DNA from 3 places in the Amycolatopsis sp. w19 genome. Region 2 is predicted to be linked to each of the others. Evidence: riboswitches for the same ligand, from Rfam matches in the RefSeq annotation. Region 2 holds a riboswitch; each other region holds the start of a gene.

Region 1 (10,283 bases), on a different contig from region 2:
TCGAGTTCGCCAGGACCTGCTACGACCACCTCGCCGGGACGGTCGGTGTCGCGCTGCGGGACGGGATGCTCACCACCGGGCTGATCGACGACGCCGGCGGGTTGACGCTGACCGGGCGCGGGCGCGAGGTACTCGACACGCTGGGGGTGGAGATCGACGGCGGCCGCCGCCCGATGTTGCGCGACTGTCTGGATTGGACAGTGCGCCGTGATCATTTGGCGGGCCGGGCCGCCGCGGCGTTACTGTCTCACGGAGTGAGCGCCGGCTGGTTGTCCCGTGAGGGCAACCGCGCGGTGAAAGTCCTTCCCGCGGCGGAAGAACCGTTCGCGGAACTCGGTGTCGACCTGGTGGCCCTGCGCAGTCCGTAGTGGACAGTCTGTAACACAGGTAATCCGGACGCTTTTCGACCGGTACACGAACGTGTGACGATCACCGCCTCACTATTCTGGAGCCCTCACGGCGACCGGAACGGGAGGCGACATGGAGCAGCTCCCGCTCATCCTCGGCACCGGTGGTGCGGTGCTCCTCGTCGCCGTGATCGCCGTCCGGGTGTCGATCCGCGTCGGCCTCCCCTCGCTGCTGCTGTACCTGGGGATGGGTGTCCTGCTCGGCGAAGCCGGGTTCGGCATCCAGTACGACAACCCCGAGCTCACCCAGTCGCTCGGCCTCGCCGCGCTGGTGATGATCCTGTCCGAAGGTGGCCTCACCACCCGCTGGACGACCGTGAAACCCTCGCTGGGCATCGGAATCGCACTGTCCACAGTGGCCGTCGCGGTGAGCATCGCGGTCACCGGCGCGGCTTTGCACTGGTTGCTCGGCCTGGACTGGCGGATGGCGTTGCTGTGGGGCGCGGTCCTCGCGTCGACCGACGCCGCCGCGGTCTTCTCCGTGCTGAGATCGGCGGGGATCGGGAAGCGGCTCGTGGGCGCGCTGGAGATCGAGTCCGGGATCAACGACGCCCCGGCCTACATCGCGGTCGTCGTCCTCGCCGAGGGCGCGACCGTCGACTGGTCGCTGCCGCTGCTGGTGGTCTACGAACTCGCCGCCGGGTTGGTGATCGGCCTGGCGTTCGGCTGGGGCGGGGCGTTCGCGCTGCGCCGGGCGGCGCTGCCCGCCACCGGTCTGTACCCGCTGGCCACCGTCGCGGTGTGCGTCGTGGCGTACTCGAGCGGGCAGCTCGCCCACGCGTCGGGCCTGCTCGCCACTTACGTCGCGGCCCTGGTGCTGGGGAATTCGAAGCTGCCGCACCGGTCGGACACGCTTTCCTTCGCCGAAGGGCTCGGCTGGCTCGCGCAGATCGGCCTGTTCGTGCTTCTCGGCCTGTTCGCCTCGCCGAGCAGGATCTTCGAGAGCCTGGTCCAGGGCCTGGTCGCGGGCGCGGTCGTGTTGCTGCTGGCGCGCCCGTTGTCGGTGCTCCTGTCGGCGCTGCCGTTCAAGATCCCCTGGCGAGAACAGGTGTTCCTGTCGTGGGCCGGGTTGCGCGGCGCGGTCCCGATCGTGCTCGCGCTGATCCCGCTGTCGTCCGGGGTGCCCGGCGCGCAGGAGCTGGTCGACGCGGTGTTCGTGCTGGTCATCGTGCTGACGCTGCTCCAAGGGGCGACGTTGACCCCGCTCGCGCGAGCGCTCGGGCTGGCCCAGCACGCCGAAGCGCACGAGATCGACGTCGACTCCGCGCCGCTCGACGAGATGGGCGCGGAACTCCTGCAGGTCCGGATCAACACCGGGTCGAAGATGCACGGCGTCTACCTGGCCGAACTGCGGCTGCCGGTGGGGGCGACGATCAGCCTCCTCGTCCGCGACGGCACCGGCTTCACACCGAACAAGAACACGCGGCTTCAGGAACGCGACCAGTTACTCGTCGTGACCACCTCCGAAGCCCGTGAAGCGGCCGAACGACGACTTCGGGCCGTCGACCGCGCGGGCCGTCTGGCCAGGTGGAAGGGCGAATCCGGCCAGTAGGTCACGAACCGGCACCACCTGTTCGTCGGTTGATCTCAGAAAATTCTTCCCTTCTGTACTCCTTTTGGATTACTTTCCCCGCAATCGACTCCATCGAATGGGTGAGCGTCACGGGGTAAGGAGTACGCAAGGTGACGAAACTTCCTGCGCGGTTCGCCAGTCTGGGGGCCTCGGTGGCACTCGTCGGGGTGGTTCTCGCCGCCCCGACGGCCACGGCGGCCGGTGCCTTTCCCGCGTTCGGGCTGCCCTTCGAGACGGGCCAATCGGTCTACTCGGCGGGGATCCACTCGGACAACGGGAACTCCGGCGTGAAGAACGCCATCGACTTCAGCCCCGGCGACAGGACCGTTCGCGCCCCGCTGGCGGGCACCGTCCGGATCCAGCACTGCTCCGGCGGAGACTGGGTGACCGTCGACCACGACGGCGGCTGGCGCACCGGGTACTACCACATGGAGAACATTTCGGTCACCGACGGCCAGAAGGTCGTCCCCGGCGACGCCCTCGGCCGGACCGGCAACGCGCTGCCCTGCGGTGGCAGCAGCACCGGCGCCCACGTGCACTTCACCTTGTGGACCCTGCCCACGGCCGCCGCGCAGGGCGGCGACTCGCGCGACTTCGGGGTCGGCGCGGGCAACTGGAACGGCAAGTCCTACGACGAGGTCTCGACCACGGTCGCCGAGGCCTACGGCGAGGCGGTCGACGGCAAGACCTTCGGCGGCTGGCAGTTCACCGCGGGCACCGATCAGTACTCGGGTACCGCGACCGAGGTCTCCTCCCGCGCGACCATCGGACTGCCCGGCCGTTTCCGGGTCTGACCTGCCGTTGCCCGGCGCGGCGCGGCGCCGGGCAACGGCTCTTCCCACTTGCGGAGTACGTGAGCGGCGTCTCAAGATGCGGACGAGGGCTGGCTCGATCGCCCGCCCATCCGCTAACTTCGTCCGTAGGTCACGAGTGTCAGCGTCAAGCCCCGGCTAGCTGACCGGCAACCCTCCTACCGCGGTGGGGTGCCCCGGGTGAGGACCTGGCTCGTCGCGTGGTGCGACGGGCAAGCGCGGGATCCTCGTCGGGTCCCCTGGCCCGGAGGATGACGATGACCCTCGCTCTAGAACGCACCGGCACCCCTGCTGAAACCGTTGCCACGCAAGAAATCCCGACGGTCGCGGGTGCCGGTCTGCGGGTTCCGCTGGTCACCGGCGGCGACATCGGTTACGCCAACCTCGATCACGCGGCGAGCGCCCCCTGTCTGGACAAGGTCCGGGCCGCGGTCGACGAGTTCCTGCCCTGGTACGCCAGCGTGCACCGCGGGGCCGGGTTCGCCTCGCAGGTCTCCACCAAGCTCTACGAGCGCACCCGCGGAATCCTGCGGGACTTCGTCGACGCTCGATCGACCGACACCGTCGTGTTCACCCGCAACACCACCGATTCCTTCAACCTTCTCGCCCGCAGCCTGCCGAAGCACACATCGGTCGTCGTGTTCGACACCGAGCACCACGCCGCGCTGCTGCCCTGGAAGGGGCCGAACGTTCGTCGGATCGAAACGCCGCGCACCCGGCTCGCCGCGGTGTCCGCTGTGGACGAAGCGCTCGCGGACTGCCCGCAGGGGCCGCGGCTGGTCGTGCTCACCGGCGCGTCCAACGTGACCGGGGAACTGTTGCCGGTCAAGGAGATCGCGGCCGTCGCGCGGCGGCACGGCGCCCGGATCGCGCTCGACGCGGCGCAGCTCGCGCCGCACCGGAAGATCTCGGTGCGCGAACTGGACGTCGACTACGTCGCGCTGTCGGGCCACAAGCTGTACGCACCTTTCGGTGCCGGCGCGCTGATCGGCCGCGCCGATTGGCTGCGCGCGGCCCAGCCGTACCTCGCCGGCGGCGGAGCGACGAAGCTCGTCAGCCGTGACTCCGTGGTCTGGAATTCCGGACCTGAGCGGCACGAAGCCGGATCCCCCAACACTGTCGGCGTCTACGCGCTCGGTGTCGCCTGCGAGACGCTGGCCGCGAACTGGGACGGCGTCGTCGCCCACGAAGAGGAACTGCTGGCGCGGCTGCGTCGCGGCCTCGCCGCCATCCCCGGCTTCGCCGAACTGCGGCTGTTCGACGCGCCGGTCGACCGCGTCGGCACGCTCAGCTTCGTCGTCGACGGCTTCGACCCTGGCTGGCTCGCCGCGGTCCTTTCCGCGGAGTACGGCATCGGCGTGCGGGACGGCGCGTTCTGCGCGCACGTGGCGACCAAACGGCTGATCGCCGTCGCCGGTTCGACGGGCCAGCAGGCCGTGCGCGTGAGCCTCGGCCTGGGCAGCACCACCGAACACGTGGACCGGATCGTCCTGGCGTTGCGCCAGATCGTCGCCCGTGGCGCGCGCTGGCAGTACGAGAAGCCGGAAGGCCGCTGGGTGCCGGAAAACGATCCGCGCGAACTGCCCCCGTTCTGCGCCTGACCCACTACCCTCACCCCGCATGGGGAACGAGCGACCGCGTTACTGGTTTCCGCTGGCGCTGCTGGGATTCGCCCAGCTGGCCGTGGTGGCCCTGTCCGTCGGCACGCGTCGGTCCGAAGGGTGGTTCGCCTACGTGCCTTACGGGGACGGCGGCATGTTCGGCTCCGTCCAGAGCGCGGGGACGCCCCTGACCGCGGTTTCGGCCGGCGCCATCGGCAGGATGGACAACTGGCTGTTCGCGGTGTTCGTGGTCTACCTCGGTACGGTGCTGTTCTACGCCCTTCGGACGAAGACCATGCCGTGGTGGAAGGTCGCCGCGATCGCGCTCGGCGGACTGGTCGCCATCGTGCTGGCCGACCTGGTCGGTTACTGGGAATTCGATCTCGACGGCGACACCCGGAGCGCGATCCTGCTGACGGTCGGCCTGGTGCTGCTGGCCTGGCTGGAACGCAGCGTGCTGGTGCTGGTCGTGGCGGCGGCGTTCGTGGTCTGCGCGGTCGTGCCGCCGCAAGGACAGCTCGCACTGGTGCTGTCGTCGCTGGTCGCGCTCGCCGGGGCGTTCGCGGCCCTGCTGAGCAGGCCGAAGGCGGCCGCCGAGGAGGCCTGAACACGCTCAGTGGACAATGGGGGAGTGAGTACAGAGCCCGAAACCGCGCCACCATCGCCGCCGCTGCCCAAGAAGCGCGTCGCCGTGGTGTTCGTCGTCGCCGCGGTGCTGTGGGGGATCGACCTCCTCACCAAGCAGATCGCCGTGTCCACGCTCGAGGGCAAGCAGCCGGTCGAGTTCCTCGGCGGGCTCGTGTACTTCCAGCTGGTGCGCAACCCCGGTGCCGCCTTCTCGATGGCGACCGGGCTGACCTGGGTGCTCGCGCTGGTCGCGATCGCCGTCGTGATCGCCATCGTCTGGCTGTCGCGGCGGCTGCGGTCGGTCGGCTGGGCGATCGGCCTCGGCCTGGTGCTGGCCGGCGCGCTCGGCAACCTGACCGACCGCATCTTCCGTGCCCCCGGCCCGCTGCAGGGGCACGTGGTCGACATGATCTCCGCCTTCGCGCCGAACGGGCAGGGCTGGGCGATCTTCAACGTCGCCGACTCCGCGATCTGCGTCGGCGGTGTGCTCATCGTGATCCTTTCCTTGCTGGGCAAGGACTACGACGGAACATCCACAAAGGACAAGAAGAAGGCGGCGACCGAATGAGCGCGCGCATGCTGCCCGTCCCCGACGGGCTCGACGGAATGCGCGTCGACGCGGGGCTGGCGAAACTGCTGGGACTTTCCCGCACCGTCGTGGCGGAACTGGCCGAATCCGGCGAGATCTACCTCGACGGAAAGCCCGCCGGGAAGTCGGACCGGCTGACCGCCGGCGGACTGCTCGAAGTGACGCTGCCCGACCCGGCTTCGGCCATCGAGGTCGTCGCGGAACCCGTCGAGGGCATGAAGATCCTGCACGACGATGACGACATCGTGGTGATCTCGAAGCCGGTCGGCGTCGCCGTGCACCCGAGCCCGGGCTGGACCGGGCCGACCGTCGTCGGCGGGCTCGCCGCCGCCGGGCTGCGGATCGCGACCTCCGGCGCGGCCGAACGCCAGGGCGTCGTGCACCGGCTGGACGCCGGCACCACCGGCGTGATGGTCGTGGCGAAGAGCGAGCACGCGTACACCGTGCTGAAGCGGGCGTTCAAGGAACGCACCGTCGACAAGGGCTACCACGCCATCGTGCAGGGCCACCCGGACCCGACGCGCGGCACCATCGACGCGCCGATCGACCGGCACCCCCGGCACGACTACAAGTTCGCCGTCGTCCAGGGCGGGCGGCCCAGCGTCACGCACTACGAGGTCGTCGAGGCCTTCCGTGCCGCGTCGCTGGCCCAGATCAAGCTGGAGACCGGCCGCACGCACCAGATCCGCGTGCACTTCTCGGCGCTCAAGCACCCGTGCGTCGGCGACCTGACCTACGGCGCCGACCCCGTGCTGGCGCGCAAGCTCGGGCTTTCGCGGCAGTGGCTGCACGCGAAGACGCTCGGCTTCGCGCACCCGGCCGACGGGCGCTGGGTCGAGTTCGAGTCGGAGTACCCGGACGACCTGGCGAACGCGCTGCGGATCCTGCAGGACGAGAACTAGCCCCTTTCCGCATTTAGTCCTCTGAATGCGGGCGGGTACGTGAAGGACCCCTTCATTGCGTCTAGCGCAGTGAAGGGGTCCTTCACGTACTTGTGAGGCGACATCGGGCAGCCGCGAAGGCCGAGTCCGCTTGTCCGTGAAGGCCTCCTTGAGGGACCCAGAGTCCCTCAAGGAGGCTTCACTGCCGTTGCCTCGCCGTGACCTGGAGAGCCGCATTCAGTCCTCTGAATGCGGAAAGGGGGCGCGCTAGTCCTCGATCGACCAGGTCAGTGTGCGCTCGTCGGGCTCCGGCCGCGGTGACCAGCGCACGGCGACCACGCGGGTGGCGTCCGGCAGCACGTAGACGGTGTGCCCGCCGAGCGTCTCGCCGGGCCGGACGCCGATCTTGTGCGGCGGCCGCGACGTCAGCGAGACCGGAGCCTTCGCGATCGGCTTGCCGTCCGCGGTGAGCAGTTCGAGGTAGTTGTCCGGAAGCGACACGAACGGGATGTTCCCGCGGTTGGTGATCTCGGTGTGCACCACGACCGACCGTTCCCCGGCCTCCAGCGAGTAGCCCGCCGCGCTGAACAGGTAGTCCGCCGGGTCCTGGACCTCGAGCAACTGGACGGTGAGCTGCTCGCCCTCCAGGCCCTGGGTCTCCATCACGTCGCCGGTCCGGCCCTTCTTGCCCTCCGGTGCGGCCTGCGGGGTGACCTGCTGTTCGTCGCCGCGCGCCCAGGACGCGGTCTGGGGGACACCCCAGGTGCTCATCACCGGGTCGGCGGGCGCCATCGGCGGCGGGGCGAACTGCTGCTGCGGCGGGGCGGGCGGACGCGGCGGTGGCTGCGGCGGCGCCATCGGCTGGCGCACCGGGGCCGACGGCGGACCGGGGTAGCGGCCCGAAGGCGTGCCGTGCACGTTGTACGCGCCCGAAGGCGTCCCCTGGACGTTGTACGGCCCCGAGGGAGTGCCCTGGATGTTGTGCGGTCCGGAGTGCCCCGGCGGACGCTGGGGTTGTTGAGGGGGCTGCTGGGCCCAGGAGGGCGGCGCGCCGGCGATGGCGGAGCGTAGCCCGTTCGGGTCGCTCTCCACGCCCACGAGCAGGGGCAATCCGCTGCCCGAGAGGGCGACCAGGCGGTACGCGACCTCGCGCGGATCCATCCCGACCTTCGCCGCGAGTTCGTGTACGGCCGCCTTGCCCAGGTCCGCGAGGGCGGCGAGCAGGCGGATGTCCACGGGATCGGTCACGGCCACGTCGGGGAACGCTACCGTCTCGCCTCCGGCGCCGCGGGGAGAGGCCGCAAATCCCGGCTTCGGTAGTACTCGCTCTCCATTAGGGTCGGGGATATCGCCTCCATCGACCACTGGGGAAAGAAAACATGAGCGAAGTCTCCGCCCTCGCCGACGAGTTCGTCGAAGCCCTCTTCGACGCCGAGCCGGTCATGCCCGCTTTGCAGGGCTTCCGTCCGGAATCGACCGGGCTCACCGATCTCAGCGAGGCCGCGGGGGACGCTTTCCGCGCGCGGCTGGCCGGGCTCGCCGAGCGGGCCGAGGCACTCGCCACCGACGGTTTGAGCGCGGAGGAGAAGACCACCCGTGACGTCCTGATCGCGATGGCGCGGGCGAGGATCGCCCTGCTGGACTCGCGGTTCGTCGAGTTCACCATCAGCGACCTGTTCATCTCGCCCGCCGCCGAGGTCCTCACCGTGCTGCCGATGATGTCGGTCGGCACGGACGCGCAGGCGGAGGCCCATCTCGGGCGGATCGCCGCGATCCCGGAGTACCTGCGGCAGGCCGCGCAGCGGCACCGGGACGGCGTCGCCCGCGGCCTGGTCCCGGTCGCGTACCTGGTCGACGCCGCCGTCGCGTACCTCGACCGCCACCTCGCCGAGCCCTCGGCCGATCCGCTGCTGCGCCAGCCCGCGCCGAACGAGGACTTCGAGACCCGCCGCGCCGACCTGCTGCGCGACACCGTCCGTCCCGCGATCGCCGAGTACCGGGAGGTGCTGGCGAAGGAGATCGCGCCGCACGGCCGTCCCGAGGACAAGCCCGGCGTCTGCTGGCTGCCCGACGGCGAGCGCCTCTACGCCCTGCTCGCCGAGATGCACACCACGACCGTCCGCACCCCGCGTGAGCTGCACCAGACCGGTCTCGACGTGATCGCGGGCCTCGCCGGCGAGTACCGCGAGCACGGCTCCCGGGTGTTCGGCACCAGCGACCTCCAGGAGATCTTCACCAAGCTCCGCACCGACCCGGACCTGCGCTGGTCCAGCGCAGACGAGATGCTCGACTCGGCCCGCGCGGCCATCACCAGGGCCGAGGCCGAGGCGCCGAACTGGTTCGGCCGGATCCCGCCGCAGCCGTGGACGGTCGAGGCGGTCCCCGCCGAATCCGCGCCCGGCGCGCCCGCCGCGTACTACATGTGGCCCGCGGTCGACGGCTCCCGCCCCGGCATCTACTTCGCCAACACCCACAAGGCGGAGGAGCGGTTCCGGCACGCGGCCGAGGCGACGGCCTTCCACGAGGCCATCCCCGGCCACCACTTCCAGCTGAGCCTCGCGCAGGGGCTCACCGAGCTCCCGTTGCTGCGCCGCATCGGCGACTTCACCGCGTACGCCGAGGGCTGGGGCCTGTACACCGAGCGCCTCGCCGACGAGATGGGCCTGTACTCCGACGACATCGCGAAGCTCGGCATGCTGACCATGGACTCGATGCGCGCCGGACGGCTGGTCGTCGACACCGGGTTGCACGCGCTGGGCTGGAGCCGCCGCCAGGCCATCGACTTCCTCACCGAGAACACGCCGATGGCGCTCGTGGAGATCGAGTCCGAAGTGGACCGGTACATCGCCTTCCCCGGCCAGGCACTGTCGTACATGGTGGGACGGCTGGAGATCCAGCGCATCCGCGCCGCGGCCGAGCTGACGCTGGGCAGCCGCTTCGACATCAAGGCGTTCCACGACGTCGTGCTCGGCGGCGGTTCGCTGCCGCTTTCGGTGCTGGACGGTGTGGTCCGCGACTGGGTGAAGGGCCACGGCGACACCCCGAACGGCCTCGCCGAGGAGCTGATGGAGCTCAAGTTCGAGGAGCTGCCGCTGTGGCGCTCCCTGCTCGGTCTCCCCGGCGACGAAGGCTCCCTGCCGGACCCGAGCGCGGAGGCCGCTGCCGCTCAGCGCGCGTCGGCGGTCGCCATCGCCGAGCGGGCCGAAGCCCTTGCCACCGCAGGACTTTCCCCGGCCGAGGCGGTCACCCGGGAGGTCGTGATCCAGCAGGCGAAGGCGATGGTCGACGTCATCGATTCGCGCGCCGCGGAGTTCTCGGTCAGCGACGGGCTGGCCTCGCCCGCGCTGTTCCTGCTCAACGAACTCGCGGTGCTGTCGCTGAACGACGAGGAGAAGGTCCGCGGTTATCTGAAGCGGCTGGAGGGCCTCGGCGCTTACCTGGACGCCCTGATCGTGCGTCAGCGCGCGGCCGCGGCCGACGGGCTGGTCCCGCCCGGCTTCCTCGTCGAAGGCGGGATCGCTTACGTGGAGCGCTATCTCGGCGACGAGGCGGGCGATCCGCTGGCGCTCACCGCGTCCGTTTCCGTGGAGGGCTACGAGACCGAACGGGACCGGTTGCTGGCCGAGGTCGTCCGGCCCGCCTACACCCGGTATCGCGACTTCCTCGCCACCGAACTGCGTCCCGTGGCGAAGTCCGAAAAGGAGCCGGGTCTCTGCGCGCTTCCCGGTGGGCAGGAGAAGTACGCCGCGCTGATCCGGGCGCACACGTCCACCGAGCGCACGGCGCAGGATCT
Region 2 (10,283 bases):
CTGATGATCCATGATCGAGACGCCCACGACGACGTTCTCCGGATCCTCGAGGAAGAGGGAGCGCCCGAGCAGGTCGTCTTCCACTGTTTCTCGGGGGACGAGCACATCGCTCGCCGGTGTGTCGACGCGGGATACGTGCTGTCCTTCGCCGGGACGGTCAGCTTCCGCAACGCCCGGGGTCTCCACGAGGCGGCGCGGATCGTTCCGGCGGACCAGTACCTCGTCGAAACGGACGCTCCCTTCCTGACCCCGCATCCATTCCGCGGGCGGCCGAACGAGCCCTACTGCGCCGCCTACACGGTTCGGCACCTCGCCACCCTCAGGGGCGAGGCGGTGCACGAGGTGGCCGAATCGGTGCGAAAGACCGCTGAGCGGGTCTTCCGTTTGCCGACAGTCACCGCCGGTTGAACGGATTGCGACATTAGTGATCAGCAATGGTCCACTCTGATGAGTGACCAACGTCACGACACTCCGGGCGGTGTTTGCGCAACCCGGCGAGGTTCGTTACTGTCCCGTGATCGTGCCGGTCGGTACCCGCTCATGCGGTTTCCGGCTGTTACGCCCACAGTCACGTCAGTGCACGTCGGGGAAGCGGAACCAGGAGCGGTACGGCCTGGAACCGTGACGATGGCGCTGGCTGCGGGTGTCGGACTTCTAGAGGTGTGCCGAAGAGCGCATCGAGACGAAGGACGTAGTGGAGCGGTTGTCGAGCTCCTCGACGTCTTGGGAAAGGGAACGACCCAGTGACTGGTAGCAGTAGGCAGGATGGCTCGCGCCTCGGCGCAGAGACGAACACCTTCGCTTCCGCCGGCTCGGTCGCCGTGCTCGACCGCGACACCCACTACGGCGAGCTCGACTACTCCGACGATCCGCGCATCACGCACCAGGACGTCCTGGCAGCGCTCGGCCCTGACGCCGACGCCCTGATGGCCGAGATCGACGTCGACGTCGACGAGCTGATCCGCCTGATCAGCGCCGAGACCACGATGCTTCCGCCGATCGTCATTCCGGACGAGATGGCCGAGGACCGCACCGCGGGCGCGCCGATGAAGGTCGCGACCAAGGACGAGGTCATCGCGAACTCGACCCGCGTCTGGAAGAAGCGGTTCCTCAAGGGGACCGTCATGGCGGTGCTGCTCACCCTCGGTGGTGGCGGCGCGGCCGCGATGGCGATGAACAAGAGTGTCACGCTCGACGTCGACGGCAAGCAGCAGACCGTCCACAGCTTCGGCGACACCGTCGGCGAGGTCCTCGAAGACGCCGGTCTTTCGGTCGGCGCGCACGACTCGCTCTCGCCCTCGCCTCAGGCCGAGGTGGGCGATGGCGGCGTCATCAAGCTTGAGCGCGGCCGCAAGCTGAACCTGATCGTCGACGGCGCGCCGCAGCAGGAGTCCTGGGTCCGCGCGACCAACCTCGGCGAAGCGTTGAACCAGCTCGGTCGCGCCGACCTCGCCAAGGCCGGCACTTGGACTTCGCTCCCGCAGAACGGTGAGCTGCCGCTCGAGGGCGCCACCGTCGAGGTCAAGACCCTCAAGAACGTCACGGTCTACGACGGCGCGAACGAACCGCGCAAGGTTCAGACCAACTCGGTGACCACCCAGGAATTCCTCGGTGAGCTCCGGATGACCCTCGGCCCGGACGACGAGGCCGTCGGCGGTCTCGACGTCAAGCTGGTCGACGGTGCCGAGGTCCACATCAGCCGGACCGGCGTCACCATGGTCAAGCAGAACGAGGAAATTGCTCCGCCCGAGCAGAAGGTCGACGACCCGGAGCTCGAAAAGGGCAAGACCAAGGTCGAGGACCCGGGCACCCCGGGCCAGAAGACCGTGACCTACAAGGTCACCAAGCGCAACGGCAAAGAGGTCGGCCGCGAGAAGGTCTCGGAAGAGGTCATCACCGAGGCCAAGCCCAAGATCGTCAAGGTCGGAACCAAGAAGCCCGCCGATCCGGTCATCGGAGACGCCGGAGCCTGGGACCGCATCGCGCAGTGCGAGTCGACCGGCAACTGGGCCGCCAACACCGGCAACGGCTACTACGGTGGCCTGCAGTTCAACAAGAGCACCTGGGACGCCTACGGTGGCGAGCAGTACGCCGCGTACCCGCACCAGGCCAGCAAGGCCCAGCAGATCGCTGTCGCCGAGAAGGTCCGCGACGCGCGTGGTGGCTACGGCGCTTGGCCGCACTGCGGCAAGAAGGCCTGACGCCAGATCATCCTCCTTTCCTGAAGGTCACCATGTGGGTTCGCCCGCAAGGTGGCCTTCAGGCCGTTAAAGGCTTCTGAGGCTGTGTCGCGTTCCCGGATCTAGGTCTCGACAGTCGTGCCCACCACCGAGGGGGACGTAGGTGGGCGACATTCCGGGATCGTTCAGCCGCGGCGGACTCTTGAACGCCCTCGCCGCTGCCGCGGTAGGGGCTCTGGCGGCCCTGTGGCGGCATCTGGGCGGGCTTAGGGCGGCTCGCGGGTTCCTCGCTGGGCTGTGCGGACTGAGGCTCCTCAGTGGCCCGCTCCGCGGTCTGCCGGGGCGCGGGGATGTCCGGGCCGGCCTCCGCGAGATCGACGATCTCCGTGAACGCGTCGCCGCGTCTCTCCGCCGGCGCACGGTCGTCGGCTACGTCGCCGGGAGCCGGATACGCACGCGGCACCAGGAGCGCGTTCAGGCGGGCGCCCGTCTCGGGGTCGAGGTTCCCGCGCATGTCCCAGCGGCCGGTCCGTTTCTGGCGCAACCAGAATTCGCTTCGCTGACGTTTCGGCTCGGGATCGTCTTTGGGCTTCCCATCCGGATCATGTCGCGCGAGCAGGTCGGTGCCCGCCATCGTGACGTCGCGCGGTCTTGCGACGCCCGCGAGTTCGACCAGGCCCTTTTCGGCCTCAAGCCGCTCGTCCGCGTCGAGGTGGTCCGGCAGCCTCTTCATGACGGTGACGATCCGGTCGATACCGGCCTCGGCCAACGCGCCGGTGCTGGCCGATTCACCGGTCAACGTCGCGACGGGGTCGATCGTCGTGCCGTCGCGCGCCCGTCTTGAATTGAGCGCGAGCGCTCTGCCGGTCACTCTCTGAGCCTCTGCTCGAGGCACTCGAGCCACATGCTCGTAGAAGGCGGCGATCGAGTTGTATCCGTAGAGGTCTCGGACCCCACGTGACTCGATCTCGGCCAGGATCTGGCCGACTTCGGCGAACAGACGTCGCCCTTCGCGTAGCCGTGTCTGCAACTCGTCGAGGAGCAGTTCGGCGTCACCTTCCGGCAGGTTGAGCGGGAAGGCCTTGGGATTGTTTTTGCTGGTCATCCCTCGATTGTCGAGGCAGATTCGAACGAATGCACGGTATCGATCGGGTGGATGATCATTACGCTCCGCCTGCGCTGACCTGCGCCGATCACACGGGAGTGGGATACGTGTCGGTTCGAAAACGCCATACGGATGGTGGCGGCGGGATCACGGCTCCGCGCTCAACCGGTCCCACTCCTCGCGGAGCACCCCATAGACGACGGCGTCATGCACGCCTCCGGCCCAGCGTCGCGCGCGCCGGAACCGGCCTTCCTCCACGAATCCCAGCCGCTGCCCGACGGCGATCATTCCTGGGTTCCCCGAGAATGTGGCGAAGTCCAGGCGGAGCGTGTCGGTGCGAGCGAACAAATAGGTCGTCCACAGGCGCAAGGCCTCGGTGCCGTACCCGCCGCCCCAGTACCGCTCGTCGTAGATCGCCAACCCCATCCGCCGCCAGTCGGTCTGCCTGCTTTCCCAGTACCAGCTGACCCTGCCGATCAACCTGCCGTCCTTCAGATCGCATACGGCGAGGCTGGTGCGAGGATCGACGGGCTCGGTCTTGGGCGTGGTGAGTTCGCGTGCCGTCGAGTCGGCCGCCGCCGCGGTCGGGGTGCCGAAATAGGGCCCGTTCGTTTCGTGCCAAGGCCGCGTGGGATCGAGTAGGTCGCGAAGCGGTCGGAGGTCGCTCGGCCTCCAGTCGCGCAGCCGGACTTTCTCGCCTTCGAGTACGACGTCGTCCACCGGCCAATCGTGGCCCACCGGGGCTGGTTACGATCGTCGGGTGACTGAACTGCTCGGTCCTGCGGAGATCAGGGCGCTGGCGGCCGAGCTGGACGTACGGCCGACCAAGAAGCTCGGCCAGAACTTCGTGCACGATCCCAATACGGTGCGACGCATCGTCGACCTCTCGGGGGTCGGCGAAGGCGACGTCGTGCTGGAGGTCGGGCCGGGCCTCGGCTCGTTGACCCTCGGACTGCTCGCAACCGGCGCCGAGGTCGTCGCGGTCGAAATCGACCCCGTGCTGGCTGGGCGTTTGCCGGATACCGCGGCCGAACGGGGCGGGGCCGAACGGGGCGGGGCCGAACGACTGACGGTCGTCGGCGCGGACGCGTTGCGGATCACGTCCGACGACCTGCCCGCGCGTCCGACGGCCCTCGTCGCGAACCTGCCGTACAACGTCGCGGTTCCGGTCGTGCTTCACCTGCTTGCCGAACTGCCGTCGCTGACCAGCGGTCTCGTGATGGTCCAGACCGAGGTCGCTGACCGGATGGCGGCCGGCCCGGGGAGCCGGACTTATGGCGTCCCCAGCGTCAAGCTCGCTTGGTACGGAAAGGCGCGCAAGATCGCCGCGGTGCCTCGCGCGGTGTTCTGGCCCGTTCCGAACGTGGACTCCGCGCTGGTCGCTTTCGAACGGGGCGAGGTGGTGTCGTCCGTGGACCGGGAGCGATTGTTCGCGGTGGTCGACGCCGCCTTCTCCCAGCGGCGGAAGACTTTGCGTGCCGCGTTGGCGTCATGGGCCGGTTCCGCCGAACGCGCGGGGGAGCTGCTCGAGAAGGCGGGAATCGACCCCAAGACCCGCGGTGAACAGCTGGATGTCCACCAGTTCGCGCGGATCGCCGCGGCCGCCGGTTGATCGCCTGCCTCGGATGTGACCGGCACCGCGTGAACGTCAGCCGCGTCAGGTCGGCACGTGCGTAAGCCTTCTCGATCTGTATGAGCGGCGTTGTCTTAGCAGGTAGCGCGCCTGGCGCAAGTCGAAGACGCCTGACTGTGTTCCATTATCTGGACGGCCGATCCTGTATGATGGACGCGACCAGACGTGTGATCTGCGCCTACGTGCTTGCTTTCATCCAGTGGGATCGGTTTTACTCAGTGAGCCATCCCGAGCGACTGAGAGACCTGGCTCGCCGAAGTCGCAGCAACCACCCTCCACAGGGCAGGTGCTACAGCCAGGACCGATGGAGGCTGTGCCTAATGAACAGGGTCACCCACCCGCTCCTGCTGACCAGGCGACGTGTCGTCGATGAAGGTCGCCGCACGGTAAGTGCGTGTCGACGCTCCACCGTTACTGCCTGAGTCTTTCTCCCTTACCTCTGAAAACCGTCCGTTTCCGGACGGTCACTCGGTGACGGTCGGCGCGCTCGAAAGAAGCAGCGCCCCATTCGCATGGAGCCTCTCGTGATCACTGTCGAAAACCTGTCCAAATCCTTTCCCCTCAACGGAAATCCCGTCGTCGCGCTGCGTGACGTGAGCGTGGACATCCAAGCGGGCTCGCTGTTCGGAGTCGTCGGCCCAGCCGGCTCCGGCAAGTCGACCCTCGCTCGGTGCATCGGTCTTCAGGAGCGTCCCGACCGCGGCGTCGTCCGCCTCGACGGCCTCAATACCGGGACCCTCGACGGACGCCGTCTGCGCGAGATCCGGCGGCAGGTGGGCGTCGTGAGCACCAAACCGGAATTGCTCGCCGAGCGCACCATCGCCGGCAACATCGCTTCGCCGCTCGAACAGCTCGGTCTCGACGGGCCGCAGCGGCGCAACCGGGTCGGTAACCTGCTCGACCTGGTCGGGCTCACCCCCCGGGCGGGGCAGCGGCCGGGCGACCTGTCCGAAGGGCAACTGCGCCGAGTGGCCATCGCCAAGGCGCTGGCCGCCGGGCCGTCCGTGCTCCTGGCCGACGACCCGACCGCCGGCGTGCAGGCCGAGGAGTCCGGCGCGGTCCTCACCGTGCTCGACCGGGCCCGTGCCGAGCTCGGAGTCACCGTGCTGCTCACCACTCCCGACGCCGGCGTGGTTCGCCGTGTCTGCGACGACGTCGCGGTTCTGGAAGCCGGGGCGATCATCGAACGCGGGACCGTGCTCGACCTGGTCTCCGACCCGAACAGCCGTACCGCGCAGGCGCTGCTTCCCGCGATCGAGACCGGGCGTGCGCAGGCCTCGAAGTACGACCGCGCGGTGGACGTCGTGCTGGTCGGCTTCGCCTCGGTCGGTGCGTTGCTCCCGGAGGCCGCCGGTCGCTTCGACGTCGAACTCGCCACCATCGGCGGCGGCCTGACCCGGATCGGCGACACGCCGGTGGGCCGGTTCCGTCTCGGTGTCCGCGGTGAGCGTGCGGACGCCGCGCTTGCCTGGATCGCCGAACGCGGCGGCCACGTGACCCACCCGGTCCGCGGACCGCAGGGTGTCGCTGCCTGATTCCTCCACGAACGGGCCGCCCAGGACGAAATCCGTCCGGGGCGGCCCGTTCGTGTCCGACTCGTCCTGTTCTCTTTTCTCCTGGTGACAGCGCAAGTGGAACGGCCACGTAGGCTTGACGGGTGCTCGCCGTCGTACCGCCCCCAGTAACCGTCAGGGTTCCCGCCAAGGTCAACCTGCACCTGTCGGTCGGTGACGTACGCCCGGACGGTTACCACGAGCTGGTGACCGTGTTCCAGGCGCTTTCCTTGACCGACGAGGTGACCGTCGCGGTCACCGAGGATCCCGGTGTCGAGGTCTACGGTGAAGGCGAAGGCACCGTACCGACAGGGGCCAACAATCTCGCTTGGAAGGCGGCGCAGGCGCTGGCGGCACACGTCGGCAAGGCGGACGGCGAGTCCAAGGTCAGGGTCGTGCTGCGCAAAGGCATCCCGGTGGCGGGCGGGATGGCCGGTGGCAGCGCCGACGCGGCCGCGACCCTGGTGGGGCTCGCGTCGCTTTGGAAGCTCGACATCTCCCGAGACGAACTGGCGGGTATCGCCGCGAAGCTCGGCAGTGATGTCCCGTTCGCGCTCTATGGCGGGACCGCGTTGGGCACCGGCCGAGGTGAGCAGCTGGTGCCGGTCTTGTCGCGGCATACCTTCCATTGGGTCCTGGCCTTCGACCAGCGTGGTCTTTCGACGCCGAGGGTGTTCGGCGAGCTGGACAAGTTGCGTGAAGAGGGCAGCCCGCCGCGGATCGGTTCGCACACTCCGGTGGTCGAGGCGCTGGCGTCCGGTGACCCGCGGCAGCTGGCGCTGCTTCTGGGTAATGACCTTCAGGCGGCCGCCGTCTCGTTGCGGCCGGGGCTGCGTCGTACCTTGCGGGCGGGGGTCAACGCGGGCGCGCTCGCCGGCACCGTCTCCGGCTCCGGACCGACCTGTGCCTTTCTGTGCGCGGATGCCCAGTCGGCCGTCGAGGTCGCCGCGGAGCTGTCCGGCGCGGGTGTCTGCCGCACGGTACGCGTCGCGCACGGGCCGGTGCCCGGAGCGCGGCTGGTCGGCGGCGACGACGCGCCGCGGCCGTCACCGCCGCGGGTGCACGCGTGAGGGTGTCCGAAATGGACATCGACTAATTCGTTGTGGTGCAAGCTTTTCGGAAAGGATCGGCTGAGGCATGGCCAACTTGGTCAACCTGGAGTCGGTGAGCAAGTCCTTCGGGGTGCGCCCGCTGCTCGACGGTGTTTCGCTCGGTGTGGCGGAGGGGCAGCGTATCGGTGTCGTCGGTCTCAACGGGGGCGGGAAGACGACGCTGCTGGAGGTTCTCGCGGGGATCAGCGAGCCGGATACAGGACGGGTCAGTCAGGTCCGTGGCTTGCGGATGGCCGTGGTCACCCAGCGGACCGAGCTGCCCGCCGGCAGCACTGTCGGCGATGTCGTGCTGGAACGCTACGGCGCGGAGCACGAGTGGGCCGCTGACGCGCGTGTCCGGTCCATTATGGACGGTCTGGGGATCACCGCTCTAGGCGTCGAGAAGGAAACCGCGAACCTGTCCGGTGGCGAACGCCGCCGGGTGGCGCTGGCGGCCGCTCTCACCGGCGAACTGGACCTCGTGGTCCTCGACGAGCCGACCAACCACCTGGACGTCGAAGGCGTGCGCTGGCTCGCGGATCATCTGCTGAACCGCAAGATCGCGGTCGTGGTCGTCACGCACGATCGGTGGTTCCTCGACACGGTCGCGAGCCTGACCTGGGAGGTCACCAACGGCCGCGTCGAGCAGTACGAAGGCGGGTATGCGGACTGGATCTTCGCGCGGGCCGAACGGGCGAGGCTGGCGGCGACCGCCGAGGAGAAGCGGCAGAACCTGGCGCGTAAAGAGCTCGCGTGGCTGCGTCGCGGCCCTCAGGCCAGGACCTCGAAGCCGCGTTACCGCGTAGAGGCGGCTGAGGCGCTGATCTCCGATGTGCCGGAGCCGCGTGATTCGGTCGAGTTGCAGGCGTTCGCGCGTCGGCGGCTGGGCAAGACCGTGCTGGAGATCGAGGAAGCCACGTTGACCGTCGGCGACCGCACCCTGCTCGATCACGTCACCTGGCGGATCGGCCCCGGCGATCGGGTCGGTCTGGTCGGCGTCAACGGGTCGGGCAAGACGACGCTCCTCAAGCTGCTCGGCGGCGACAAGGAGCCCGAGACGGGGCGACGCATCCAGGGCAAGACAGTCAGCCTCGCCCACCTGCGGCAGGAGCTCGACGACCTGCCGGGTGATCTGCGCGTGCTGCAGGCGATCGAAGAGGTGTCCGGCCGGGTCGTGTTCGGCAAGCAGGAGCTCACCGCTTCGCAGCTCGCCGAAAAGCTGGGGTTCCCCGCGGCGAGGCAGTGGACGCCGGTCGAAGACCTTTCCGGTGGCGAACGGCGCCGCCTGCAGCTGTGCCGGCTTCTGATGGCCGAGCCCAACGTGTTGTTGCTCGACGAGCCGACGAACGATCTCGACATCGACACCTTGCAGCAGCTCGAGGACCTGCTGGATTCCTGGCCGGGCAGCCTCGTCGTCGTCTCGCACGACCGGTACCTGGTGGAACGCGTCTGCGACACGATCGTGGCCCTGTTCGGGGACGGGCAGGTGACCCACTTGCCGGGCGGGATCGAGGAGTACCTGGACCGGCGCGCCAAGAGCCTCGAAAAGGCGGGCAGTGACCGGAAGGCGGGCAACGCTCAGGCCTCCGCGCCCAAGAAGAGCGCCGCGGAGCAGCGTGCGGCGCAGAAGGAGCTGTCCCGTCTCGAACGCAAGCTCGACCAGCTGCACGCGAAGGAAGAGAAGCTGCATGCGGCGCTGCTCGCCGCGGCGACCGATCCTACGAAGCTCATCGAGCTGAACACCGAACTGAAGGCTGTCGAAACGGAGAAAGAGGAGGTCGAAGCTCAGTGGCTTGAGACCTCCGAAGCGATCGAATGAGTTCACACGACGGCGCGCGGGTCTTCCAGCGCGGACAGTAGTGTGACGCGCATGAGTCGGTTCGTGGACACGCTCGTCGCCACCGCGGCGGGGCGAGGTCAGCAGCGGGGAATGGTCACCGGGGAGCCCAAGGAGCCGGTTCGGCGGACCTGGGCCGAGATTCACGAGCAGGCCAAGCGGGTCGCCGGGGGTCTGGTGGCGGCCGGGCTGGAGCCCGGTAAAGCGGTCGCGGTCCTGGCGGCGGCGCCGTCGCTGATCGCGCCGACGGTTCAGGCGGTTTGGCTCGCCGGAGGCAGCGTGACGATGCTGCACCAGCCGACGCAGCGCACCGACCTCGCGGAATGGGCCGAGGACACCGTTCGTGTGCTGCGGATGATCGGTTCCGGCCTGGTTCTGCTCGGCGAGCCGTTCGACCAGCTGGCGCCGGTGCTCACCGAGCACGGCATCGCCTTCCAGGTCATCACCGAGCTGCTCGAAGCGGAACCGTTGGCGGAGCCCGTGCCGACGGCCGAATCGGATACGGCGCTCCTGCAGCTGACCAGCGGGTCGACGGCCGACCCGAAGGCCGTTCAGATCACCTACGGAAACCTGTATTCGAACGTCAAGGCGATGGTCGATCGGGCCGAGTTCGATTTCGACGTCGACGTGATGGTCTCGTGGCTGCCCACCTTCCACGACATGGGGATGGTCGGCTTCCTGACGGTCCCGATGACGTTCGGTGTCGAGCTCGTCAAGATCACGCCGCTCGAGTTCCTGTCGGGACCGTTGATCTGGCCGCGGCTGATCAGCAAGTACAACGGCACGACCACGGCCGCGCCGAACTTCGCGTACGCGATCGTGGGCAGGCGGATGGCCCGCGTCGAGGATGACAACGAGTACGACCTCTCGAAGCTTCGGATCGC
Region 3 (10,283 bases), on a different contig from region 2:
CGTGTTCGGCGATTCCCTCAGTTTCCACGGCCCGGACGGCCCGCACGCCGCCGACGACGCGCGCCTGTGGCCCAATGTCGCCGCCGAAGCGCTCGGTGGAGGTGGCGTGGATCTCGTCGCCGGGTTCGGCTGGACCGCCCGTGACGCCTGGTGGTCGCTGATCGGCGACCCGCGGGTCTGGGCGGACCTCCATCATGTCGACGCCGTCGTCTTGGCCGTCGGGAGCATGGACACGCTGCCCTCGCCGCTGCCCACCTACCTGCGCACCGGACTGCGGTACCTGCGGCCCGACCCGCTGCGGCGAGTGGCGCGCAAGGCGTATCTCGCCGCCCAGCCGCGGCTCGCGATCGCATTTCGAGGACGTCCGGCGGTCCTGCCGTCGAAGCTCACGGTCCAGTACCTCGACACCGCCGTCGGGGCCTTACGGGCGCTGCGACCGGACCTGCCGATCTTCGGCATCCTGCCGTCCGTCCACCGGTCCGACGCCTACGGCCGCGTGCACACCGCCCGCGCCGGTGCCGCCGCCGCGATCGCCGCGTGGGGTCGTCGCGCGGACGTCCCGCTGCTGGATCTCGGAGCCGTCGTCGGCGACCACGTGCTGAGCGGACGGGGCAATCCGGACGGGATGCACTGGGGGTGGGAAGGACATGCCGCCGTCGGCGCGGAAATGGCCCGCCTGATGGCCCCGGTGCTCCGCCCCTCGGCAACGTAGGCTGGCTGCCGTGTCGGTCGCCGTAGTCACGGATTCCACCGCCCACCTGCCGGAAGGCTTCGCCGAACGGAACGGGATCCGGGTGGTCCCGTTGCATGTCCTCGTGGACGGCGTCGTCTTCCTCGACGGCGTCGAGATGGGGCCCGCGGCCCTGGCCGAGGCGCTCGGCAAACGCAGCCTGGTGACGACCTCCCGGCCGACACCCGCCGAGTTCGTCAAGGAGTTCCGGGCGGCGCTGGCCGAGGGCGCGGACGCCGTCGTGTCGGTCCACCTGTCCCGGGAGCTGTCGGGGACCTGGGAGGCGGCGGTACTCGCGGCCCAGGAGGTCGGACCGGACAAGGTGCGCGTGGTCGATTCGCGCAGCACCGCGATGGGGCTCGGGTTCGCCGCGTTGCGCGCGGCGGGCGCCGCCGCGGACGGAGCGGATCCGGCCGAGGTGGAGGCGGCCGCGGTCGACGCGGTGAGCCGCTCGGAGACCCTGTTCGCCGTCGAGACCCTGGAATACCTGCGCCGCGGCGGACGGATCGGCCCCGCGGCCGCCCTGCTCGGCACGGCGCTTGCGGTGAAACCGGTACTCCACATGTCCGAAGGCCGGATCCAGCCTCTGGAAAAGGTGCGGACGATGAATCGCGCGGTGGCGCGGCTGGTCGAACTCGCCGTCAAGGCGGCCGAAGGCGGGCTCGCCGACATCGCCGTCCACCACCTGGCTTCGCCCGAGCGCGCCGTCGAGCTGGCCAACCGGCTCGAGGAGTCGATCGACTGCCCGGAAGGGTGCGTGGTCTCGGAAATCGGCGCCGTCATCGGGGCCCACACCGGACCCGGTGTGCTCGGTGTGGTGATCCAGCGAGCGGGTTAGGGAAACCCGCCAGCGTCCCATACGGTCCCGACGGAAAACGGTGATCCGGCCTCGGCCGCGGCCGAGTTGTCCACAACACCCCACTTGTCCACAGCCTCGGGATTCTCCACTGCCGCCCGCCGTCCCCGCTCCGTAGCGTCGTTCACGTGTTCGACCAAACCGCCCGGTCACCGGGTCCCTCCGTCAACGCCAGGCTGGCGTGGCTGGCCGCGCAGCTGTCGTCGCCCACCCAGGGCCCGCCCGCGGGCAGGCTCGTACGCCGCTGGGTGCCAGCCCGGTTCACGGCGGACGGGATTCCGGTGAACCGACGGTGGTTCGCCGTGGTGGCCGTGCTGATCGCGGTGGCCGTGATCGTGGCCGGAGCGATCGCCTTGTTCGGACACCGGCCAGGGGCGGAAACCGTGCCGCCCCTGCCGTCGGCGAAGGCCGCCGGAGACGTTCCCGCCGCGGCGGGCAAGGCGCCTCTGGTGGTCAGCGTCGTCGGCCGGGTACTCAGACCCGGCCTGGTCACGATCCCTCCGGGCGCACGGGTCGCCGATGCTCTCACAGCGGCCGGTGGGGCACAGCCCGGAACGGATCTGACCGGAGTGAATCTGGCCCGGCGGCTCACCGACGGTGAGCAGGTGGCCGTCGGTGTCCCCGTTCCGGCCGCGGCCGGAACGGCGGCACCGGCGGGGAAGCTCGACCTGAACACGGCCACGGCCGAGCAACTCGACACGCTGCCCGGGGTCGGCGAGGTGATGGCGAAACGCATCATCGACTGGCGGTCCGGGCACGGCGGGTTCACCACCGTCGAGCAACTCCGTGACGTAGAAGGGATCGGCGAAAGCAAGTATCGAAAATTCCGGGAATTGGTGTCCGTCGGATGAACCCGTCCGCCGATCCGTCCGAAGTGGACACCGCGTCGTGGCGAGGTCAAGACCTGCGGCTGTTACCGGCCGCGGCGACGGCCTGGCTCGGCACTCTTTCCGGACTTCTCGCCGGCTGGTGGATCACGATGCTCTGCGGTGCGGCCGCCGTGGTGCTCGCGATCATCGCCGGTGTCCGTGCCCGCCGGACGGCGTCCCGGTGGGTGGCGGGCCTGGGTGCCCTGGCGGTCCTCGGCGTGCTCACCGCCGGCCCGGTGGCGCTGCGGATCCGGGCCGCCGAGCACGACGACCTCCGTGCCGCCGCCGCACGGGGGAGCGACGCCACCACGAGGGTGGTGGTCACCGAGCGGCCACGTCCGGTCCGCGGTGCCGGATACGCCGATCGCCGGGCGGGCACCCGCCTGGTGGTCATCGCCGCGACGGTGGACGCCGCGGTGACGGGTGAGCGGGCGGTGGATTCGGCCGGCCGGATCCTCCTGCTCGCCCCCGCCGAGGGGTGGAAGGACCTGCTGCCCGGGCAGCAGGTCACCGCCTCCGGGCGGCTCGCGCCGGCGAAGGGGGCCGAATTGACTGTCGCGGTCCTCTCGGTGCGAGGTCCACCGTCGAACGCCGGACCGGCGCCCTGGTGGCAGCGAGCCGCGGAATCGCTGCGCACCGGGCTCCGGGAGCTTTGCGCCGTCCTCCCGGAGGAAGAGGCCGGTCTCGTGCCCGGACTGGTCGTGGGGGACACGAGCACGCTCTCCCCGAGGGTGGAACACGAGTTCACCGACTCCGGCATGTCCCACCTGATGGCCGTGAGCGGTGGGAACGTGGCGATCGTCTGCGGCTCGATCCTCCTGCTGCTGAGAGTGCTCCGGGTCGGGCCGCGGACTTCCGCCACCGCGGCCGCCGTGGGGCTGGCCGGGTTCGTGGTCCTCGCCGGGCCCGCGCCCAGCGTGCTCCGCGCCGGGGTGATGGGGGCGGTCGGGCTGCTGGCGCTGGCACTGGGGCGCCGGGGTTCGGCGCTGCCCGCGCTGGCGTTCGCGGTGGCCGGGCTCGTGGTGGCGGATCCGGCGATGGCCGCCGACTTCGGGTTCGCGCTTTCGGTGCTCGCCACAGCCGGGCTCGTACTGCTGGCGCCGAAATGGGCGGAGTGGCTGGTCGGACGCGGTGTTCCGGCCGGCTACGCCGAGGGGCTGGCCATCCCGCTGGCAGCGTTCGTGATGACGGCGCCGGTCATCGCGGGCATGGCGGGATCGGTCAGCCTCGTCTCGGTGCTGACCAACGTGCTCGCCGCGCCGGTGGTCGCCCCGGCCACCGTGTTCGGCGTGCTCGCCACCGCCGTCGGACCGTGGTGGCCGTCGGCGGGCCGGCTGCTGGTCCGGTTGACCGAACCCGAGGCGAGCTGGCTCATCACCGTGGCCCGCCACGGCGCCCGGGCCCCGGGAGCCGTCGTGGACTGGCCGGATGGCTGGTGGGGCGGACTTTTGGCGGCCGGACTGCTCGCCGTGCTGCTCGTCGTCATCCGGTTGCGGCACGGCCGGATCCTGCTGGCGATCGCGTTGGCCACCGGGCTGGTCGTCTTCGTACCGGTGCGGGTGCTGGCACCGGCGTGGCCACCGCCGGCGTGGAACGCCGTCGCCTGTGACGTCGGACAGGGCGATGCCGTCGTCCTCGCCACGGGTGAGCAGGGGAGGGCCGTCCTGGTCGACACCGGGCCGGAACCGGGACCGGTGGACGAATGCCTGAACAGGCTCGGTGTGGACCGCGTGCCGCTGATCGTATTGAGTCATCTGCACGCCGACCACATCGGAGGTCTCGGATCCGTCTTCGAGGGCCGGTCGGTCGGAGCGGTCGCCGTCGGCCCGGGACGGGCTCCGGCGTGGGCGTGGCAGCAGGTCGCGGACGAGACGGCGCGCCGCGGGATTCCCTTGCTGGAGCTGGAGATCGGACAACGGCTGGAATTGCAGGCGTTGTCACTCGACGTTCTGGGGCCGCGTTATGTCACCCGGCGCTCGGTCCGTGAACAGGACGGCACGGTGATCAACAACGGTTCGGTCGTCCTGCGTGCCGGGACCCCGGCGGGCCGGTTGCTGCTGACAGGCGACATCGAGCTCGCCGCGCAGTCCGACCTGATGGCCGAGGGTGCCGATCTGCGTGCCGAGATCTTGAAGGTCCCGCATCACGGAAGTCGTTACACGGCACCGGATTTCCTCAACGCCGTGGCCCCGCGGGCCGCGCTCGTGAGCGTCGGTGCTGGAAACACCTACGGTCATCCGAACAAGTCCACTTTGGACAGCCTGGTGGCCGTCGGCGCGTCGGTCGCCAGGACGGACACGGACGGCGACACCGCGGTGGTCGCCGACGCGCGAGGCATCGCCCTGGTACGCCGGGGTGAGCCCCGTGGCCCGCCTCGTTCCTGAGGCGGGCCACGGGAACTCAGATACCGAGAGCCTCGCGGACCGCGTCGGCCGAGGCGCTGACGGTGGCCTTCGGGCCGATCTTGTCCTCGACGGCGTCGAGGGTCTTGAGGCCGTCGCCGGTGATCAGCAGGACGATCTCCTCGTCCGGGTTGAGCTTGCCGGTCTCGATGAGCTTCTTGGCCGTCGCGACGGTCACGCCGCCCGCGGTCTCGGTGAAGATGCCCTCGGTGCGGGCGAGCAGCCGGATACCCTCGACGACCTCTTCGTCGGTGACGTCTTCGATCGCGCCGCCGGTGCGGTTGACCACGTCGAGCACGTAGGGGCCGTCGGCCGGGTTCCCGATCGCCAGCGACCGGGCGATCGTGTCCGGCTTGACCGGCTGGACGACGTCGTGACCGGCGCGGAAGGCCGCCGAGACGGGGGAGCAGCCGGTGGCCTGCGCGCCGAACACCTTGTACGGCGTCTCGTCGACGAGGCCGAGCTGACCGAACTCGCGGAAACCCTTGTCCACCTTGGTGAGCTGGGAACCGGAGGCGATCGGCACCACGATCTGGGAGGGAAGCCGCCAGCCGAGCTGTTCGGCGACCTCGAAGGCCAGCGTCTTGGAACCTTCCGAGTAGTAGGGCCGGACGTTCACGTTGACGAACGCCCAGCTCTCCTGCTCGGCGGCGAGCTGGGTGGCGAGCCGGTTCACGTCGTCGTAGTTGCCGTCGACCGCGATCAGGTCACCGTCGTACACGGCGGTGGTGAGGATCTTGGCGCGTTCGAGGGTCTTCGGGATCAGGACGACCGACCGCCAGCCCGCGCGGGCCGCCGCGGCGGCGACGGCGTTGGCCAGGTTGCCGGTCGACGGACAGGCCAGCACGTCGAACCCGAATTCGCGGGCGGCGGCCAGCGCGACGGCGACCACGCGGTCCTTGAACGAGTGGGTGGGGTTCCCGGTGTCGTCCTTGACCCAGACCTTCTTGACGCCCAAGGCTTTCGCGAGCCTGTCGGCCTGGATGAGCCGGGTGGCGCCGGGTTCGGTGTTGGGGATCTCTTCGACGTTCGACGGAACGGGAAGGAGCTTCTTGTAGCGCCAGATGTTCTTCGGTCCGGCTTCGATGTCCTCGCGGCGCACGCGGCCGAAGTCGTAGGCGACCTCGAGCGGCGAGAAGTCCTCGGCGGAAACGAATTCGGGGGCGAGCGGCTGCCGGTGTCCCTCTTCCTTCGACACCAGTTCGACGGCCGGTCCGAGATCCGGGGTCTTGGTGGTGGAGGTCGTGCCGAGGGTTGCGGTCATCGCGAGGTTCCTTTCCTCATCTGCCCCGCCGGTGGCGGGCCGGAATTGGCACCGTGTTCGTCAGCTATCCCGCGATCGCGGGATGACAGGCTGACGCCGGTTGCCGGGGCTTCATCGGGCCGTTCCCTCTGCCCCTCTGGATGAGCGGTATTCGATTGTCGGCACGCGTGTCATCGCGTCGCCTCGCCAACACCGTACGACATGAGCCTCAGGTGGGGCCACCGTGCCCGGAACACATCACCGGACAAAGCACACGAGAGGAGGAGTGGCAGGATCGTCACCGTGACGACGCAAGCTTCCGCCCCATCGCCGCTGGTCCTGGTTCTCGGTGAGGAAGAGCTGCTGATCGAACGTGCGGTCCGCAGTGCTTCGGACGCGGCCAAAGCAGCGGATCCGACGGCGGATCTCACCCGGATCCGGGTGTCGGACCTCACAGTCCCGGCGCTCGCGGAAATGGTCAGCCCCTCGCTGTTCGCCGAGGGCAGGGTGATCGTCCTCGAGTCCGCGCACGACATCTCGCAGGAACTCGCCGACGGGGTGATGGCCTACGTCAAGGCGCCCGCCGACGGCATCGTGCTCGTCGTCGTGCACAGCGGAGGCGGCCGGAGCAAGGCCGCGAAAGGGCTTCCGGCCGCCTTGAAGAAGGCGGGCGCGGAGGTCGTCGAGTGCCCGAAGCTGACCAAGGCCGCCGAGCGGGAATCCTTTGTCCGCAACGAGGTCCGCCGGGTCGGCGGGAAGATCGACGGTGCGGCCGTGCTCGCGTTGATCGACGCCGTCGGCTCGGATCTGCGTGAGCTGTCGTCGGCGGCGACCCAGCTCGTCGCGGACGCCGGCGGGGCGGTCGACGAGCAGGCCGTCCGGCGCTACCACCGTGGTCGCGCGGACGTGAACGGTTTCGCCGTCGCCGAGAAGGCCGTCGCCGGTGACAAGGCGGCGGCGCTGGAGTCGCTGCGCTGGGCGATGCAGCTGGGCGTACCGCACGTGCTGGTCGCGGACGCGCTCGCCGACGCCGTCCGCACGATCGCACGGGTGTCCGGCGCCGGTCGCGGCAACCCGAATCAGATGGCGGGCGAGCTGGGGATGCCGCCGTGGAAGGTGCGCAAGGCCCAAGGGCAGGCCCGCGGCTGGGGGCAGGACGGTCTGGCCACCGCGATGAGGGTGGTCGCCAGGCTCAACGCCGAGGTCAAGGGGGTCGCGGCCAATCCGGAGTACGCCTTGGAGCGGGCTGTCCTGGAGGTCGTCGACGCCCACGGCACAAGCCGCTGAGAACGGCGAAGGGCCCCGGCGACGTGAGTCGCCGGGGCCCTTCGAAAGCCGATCAGAGAGAGTTCGCGCGCTTCGCGAGCGCGGACTTCTTGTTGGCGGCCTGGTTGGCGTGGATGACGCCCTTGGTCACGGCCTTGTCCAGCTTCTTGGCCGCGTCCTTCTGCAGCTCCAGGGCCTTGGCCTTGTCGCCGGCGTCGGCGGCCTCGCGGAACTTGCGGATCGCGGTCTTCACCGAGGACCGGATCGCCTGGTTGCGCTGACGCGCCTTCTCGTTGGTGGTGATGCGCTTGATCTGCGACTTGATGTTGGCCACGGGGGCGCTCCTCTTGAATCTCTCGGTGGTTTCACCGCCGCGCTGTGACCGGCCCTGCGTGCTCGTGGAGCGGCGCGGGTTTCCTCCATGACGGAATGCCACACGACGGTGAAGGGCAAGCTTAACAGCCGTCCCGGCGCGGCTCGCGCCAGCCTCGGGCGGGCTGCTTGCGGTACGGTGAAGATCGTAGTGCCTAGGGTTCCGCCGCCTGCCCGTTCAGCGAAACACACAATCAGGGCAGACGGGACCGGTCCGAGCGGCACCATCGGCGGAGCCGGAAGCACCGCCGTTCATCTGACGGGACAAAAGCCTGGAGGACCGGGTTTTCCGCATGCGCGGAAAACGTGAAAGGTCCGCTGTGAACGCCACCGCTCTGTCCTTCGTCGTCATCGCCGCCGTCATCCACGCGGGCTGGAACCTCGCCGCCAAGCGGATCCGCCGCGGCGGAGCCAGGTTCGTCTGGGCGTACTACAGCCTTTCCGCGATCCTGCTCATCCCCGTCATGGCGGTCTCGCTGGCCGTGGAACCACAACGTCCACAGTGGACCTGGCTGTTCGCCGCCGTGGTCACCGCCGTGTTCCATGTCACGTACGGCGTCGTCCTCCAACGGGGATACGCCGTCGGCGATCTGTCCGTCGTCTATCCCGTCGCCCGCGGTACCGGGCCGCTGATCTCGGTACTCGCCGCCGTCCTGCTGCTCGGCGAGCGGCCCGGGATCCTCGGCCTGGTGGGCGCGTTCCTCGTGGTCGCCGGTGTGCTGGTGATCGGGACCGGGCGGGCGCCGGCCCACGCCGACGCCGCCGACCGTGTCGCTCGCCGCAAAGGCCTGTTCTACGGCCTGCTGACCGGTCTCACGATCGCCGCCTACACGCTGTGGGACGCGCATTCGGTCACCGGTCTCGGTGTCCCGCCGATCGTGTACTTCGGAACCGGCGCGATCGTGCAGAGCCTGCTCATGGCGCCGTACGCGCTGAAGGACCGCGAGGAGATCTCGTGGCTCTGGCGCGAGCACAAGCGTGAGGTCGTCATCGTCGGCGTGTTCTCGCCCATCGCCTACCTGCTGGTGCTCTACGCCCTCCAGGTCGCCCCAGTGAGCCTCGTCGCGCCCGCGAGGGAGCTGAGCATCGTCTTGGGCGGTGTCGCCGCCTGGCTGGTCCTGGGGGAGGCGAACGCCGTCCGCCGGCTGGCCGGGTCGGTGGTGGTGCTGGCGGGTATCGCCGCGATTGCGATGGCCTGAACCCATCCGGTAGGGATTGAGCCATGGACGTGCTGAGCAGCAGGGTGCTGATCCACCCGAAGGACCTCGACGTGTCGACGGCGTTCTATCGGGACACCCTGGGCCTGGCCATCGACAAGGAGTTCCCCGGCGGGACGGTCTTCTTCGCCGGGAACGGGTCGATCGAGATCGTCGGTACCGGAGAGACCGGCCCGACCCCTGACGTCGCCTTATGGCTCCAGGTCCGGGACCTGGCCGCGGCGCTCCAGGAACTCGCGGAGAAGGGCTTGGAGCCGGTTCGCGGCGCGCGGCGCGAGCCCTGGGGGCTGGACGAGGCGTGGATCGCCGACCCGGACGGCACCAGGATCGTGCTGGTCGAAGTGCCGCGCGAGCATCCGCTGCGCACTGATCCGCGCTAGGCGAGGGGCTTGATCGCGCGCAGCTGAGCGGCGAGGGAGGCGGCGAAGCCCGGCGGGTCCCAGGTCCAGGTCTGCAGATCGACGAAGCCGGCGGCGGCCGCTTCGTCGGCCAGCTCGTGCCGGGACACCGGCAACCACTTCTCGTGCGACGAAAGCAGCAGCCTGCCGCCGGGGCGCAGCACCCGGAACAGTTCGGCGAACCCGGCCGCCCGGTCGTCCCACAGCTGCACGTTGTTGACGCTCAGGACCACGTCGACGCTGCCGTCGGGCTCACCGGTGGCGTCCGCGGTGCCCTGTCGCAGCTCCACCTTGTCGCCGCAGCGGCGGCGAGAGCGGGCGAGCATCTCCTGCGAGGGGTCGACGCCGATCGCCCGGCCCGCGCGTTCGGCCGTGGCCTGCAGGCCGATTCCCGGGCCGGGGCCCACGACCAGGGCGGTCTCGCCGGACTCGATCGACGCCAGCTCGACGACCCGAAGCTCGGTGGCGGCATTGCCGTGCGCCATCGCCCGCCCGCCGAACCGGCCGAGCAGTCCGCGGGGATGGCCGAACGTTCGGTCGAGCATTTGGGACAGTGAAGTACTCATACTTCGAGGGCACCACAGCTCATCACGGGCCGCATCGGGGATGACCCCCACTCGCACCCGGAGCGGCATGGGACCATAGAGGTGGCACACCCCGACCTTCGCGAGGAAACCCGTTGACGACGTTCGCCGACACGACCTTCACGCCCCCGGAGCTCATCCGGAACTTCTGCATCATCGCGCACATCGACCACGGCAAGTCGACCCTGGCCGACCGCATGCTGCAGCTCACCGGCGTGGTCGAGGAGCGGGCCATGCGCGCTCAGTACCTCGACCGCATGGACATCGAACGGGAACGCGGGATCACCATCAAGGCGCAGAACGTGCGCCTGCCGTGGAAGGTCGACGGCCAGGACCACGTCCTGCA

The links. Region 2 has a riboswitch for S-adenosylmethionine ahead of ACSMFO_RS09910 (methionine ABC transporter ATP-binding protein). Riboswitches for the same ligand answer to the same signal wherever they lie in the genome.
Region 1: it holds a riboswitch for S-adenosylmethionine, as region 2 does, so the genes downstream of both, ACSMFO_RS26820 (aminotransferase class V-fold PLP-dependent enzyme) here and ACSMFO_RS09910 (methionine ABC transporter ATP-binding protein) in region 2, are expected to answer to the same signal.
Region 3: it holds a riboswitch for S-adenosylmethionine, as region 2 does, so the genes downstream of both, thrC (threonine synthase) here and ACSMFO_RS09910 (methionine ABC transporter ATP-binding protein) in region 2, are expected to answer to the same signal.

What each region holds. Positions count from the first base shown of each region.
Region 1 is NZ_JBPQFM010000015.1:105,075-115,357, reverse strand. It holds gene ACSMFO_RS26835 (ArsR/SmtB family transcription factor) at 1-368, shown strand, start outside; gene ACSMFO_RS26830 (potassium/proton antiporter) at 481-1,959, shown strand; gene ACSMFO_RS26825 (M23 family metallopeptidase) at 2,091-2,774, shown strand; SAM riboswitch class IV at 2,903-3,017, shown strand; gene ACSMFO_RS26820 (aminotransferase class V-fold PLP-dependent enzyme) at 3,050-4,393, shown strand; gene ACSMFO_RS26815 (hypothetical protein) at 4,413-5,000, shown strand; gene lspA (signal peptidase II) at 5,025-5,588, shown strand; gene ACSMFO_RS26805 (RluA family pseudouridine synthase) at 5,585-6,511, shown strand; gene ACSMFO_RS26800 (AsnC family protein) at 6,758-7,744, opposite strand; gene ACSMFO_RS26795 (DUF885 domain-containing protein) at 7,870-10,283, shown strand, end outside.
Region 2 is NZ_JBPQFM010000003.1:463,461-473,743, forward strand. It holds gene ACSMFO_RS09885 (TatD family hydrolase) at 1-408, shown strand, start outside; gene ACSMFO_RS09890 (resuscitation-promoting factor) at 822-2,201, shown strand; gene ACSMFO_RS09895 (DUF222 domain-containing protein) at 2,260-3,285, opposite strand; gene ACSMFO_RS09900 (GNAT family N-acetyltransferase) at 3,433-4,005, opposite strand; gene rsmA (16S rRNA (adenine(1518)-N(6)/adenine(1519)-N(6))-dimethyltransferase RsmA) at 4,046-4,897, shown strand; SAM riboswitch class I at 5,139-5,229, shown strand; gene ACSMFO_RS09910 (methionine ABC transporter ATP-binding protein) at 5,443-6,453, shown strand; gene ACSMFO_RS09915 (4-(cytidine 5'-diphospho)-2-C-methyl-D-erythritol kinase) at 6,576-7,541, shown strand; gene ACSMFO_RS09920 (ATP-binding cassette domain-containing protein) at 7,609-9,381, shown strand; gene ACSMFO_RS09925 (fatty acyl-AMP ligase) at 9,433-10,283, shown strand, end outside.
Region 3 is NZ_JBPQFM010000004.1:200,956-211,238, forward strand. It holds gene octT (diglucosylglycerate octanoyltransferase) at 1-712, shown strand, start outside; gene ACSMFO_RS11615 (DegV family protein) at 723-1,568, shown strand; gene ACSMFO_RS11620 (ComEA family DNA-binding protein) at 1,715-2,437, shown strand; gene ACSMFO_RS11625 (ComEC/Rec2 family competence protein) at 2,434-4,839, shown strand; gene thrC (threonine synthase) at 4,856-6,121, opposite strand; SAM riboswitch class I at 6,135-6,268, opposite strand; gene holA (DNA polymerase III subunit delta) at 6,404-7,387, shown strand; gene rpsT (30S ribosomal protein S20) at 7,440-7,700, opposite strand; gene ACSMFO_RS11645 (EamA family transporter) at 8,032-8,937, shown strand; gene ACSMFO_RS11650 (VOC family protein) at 8,961-9,335, shown strand; gene ACSMFO_RS11655 (class I SAM-dependent methyltransferase) at 9,332-9,919, opposite strand; gene lepA (translation elongation factor 4) at 10,033-10,283, shown strand, end outside.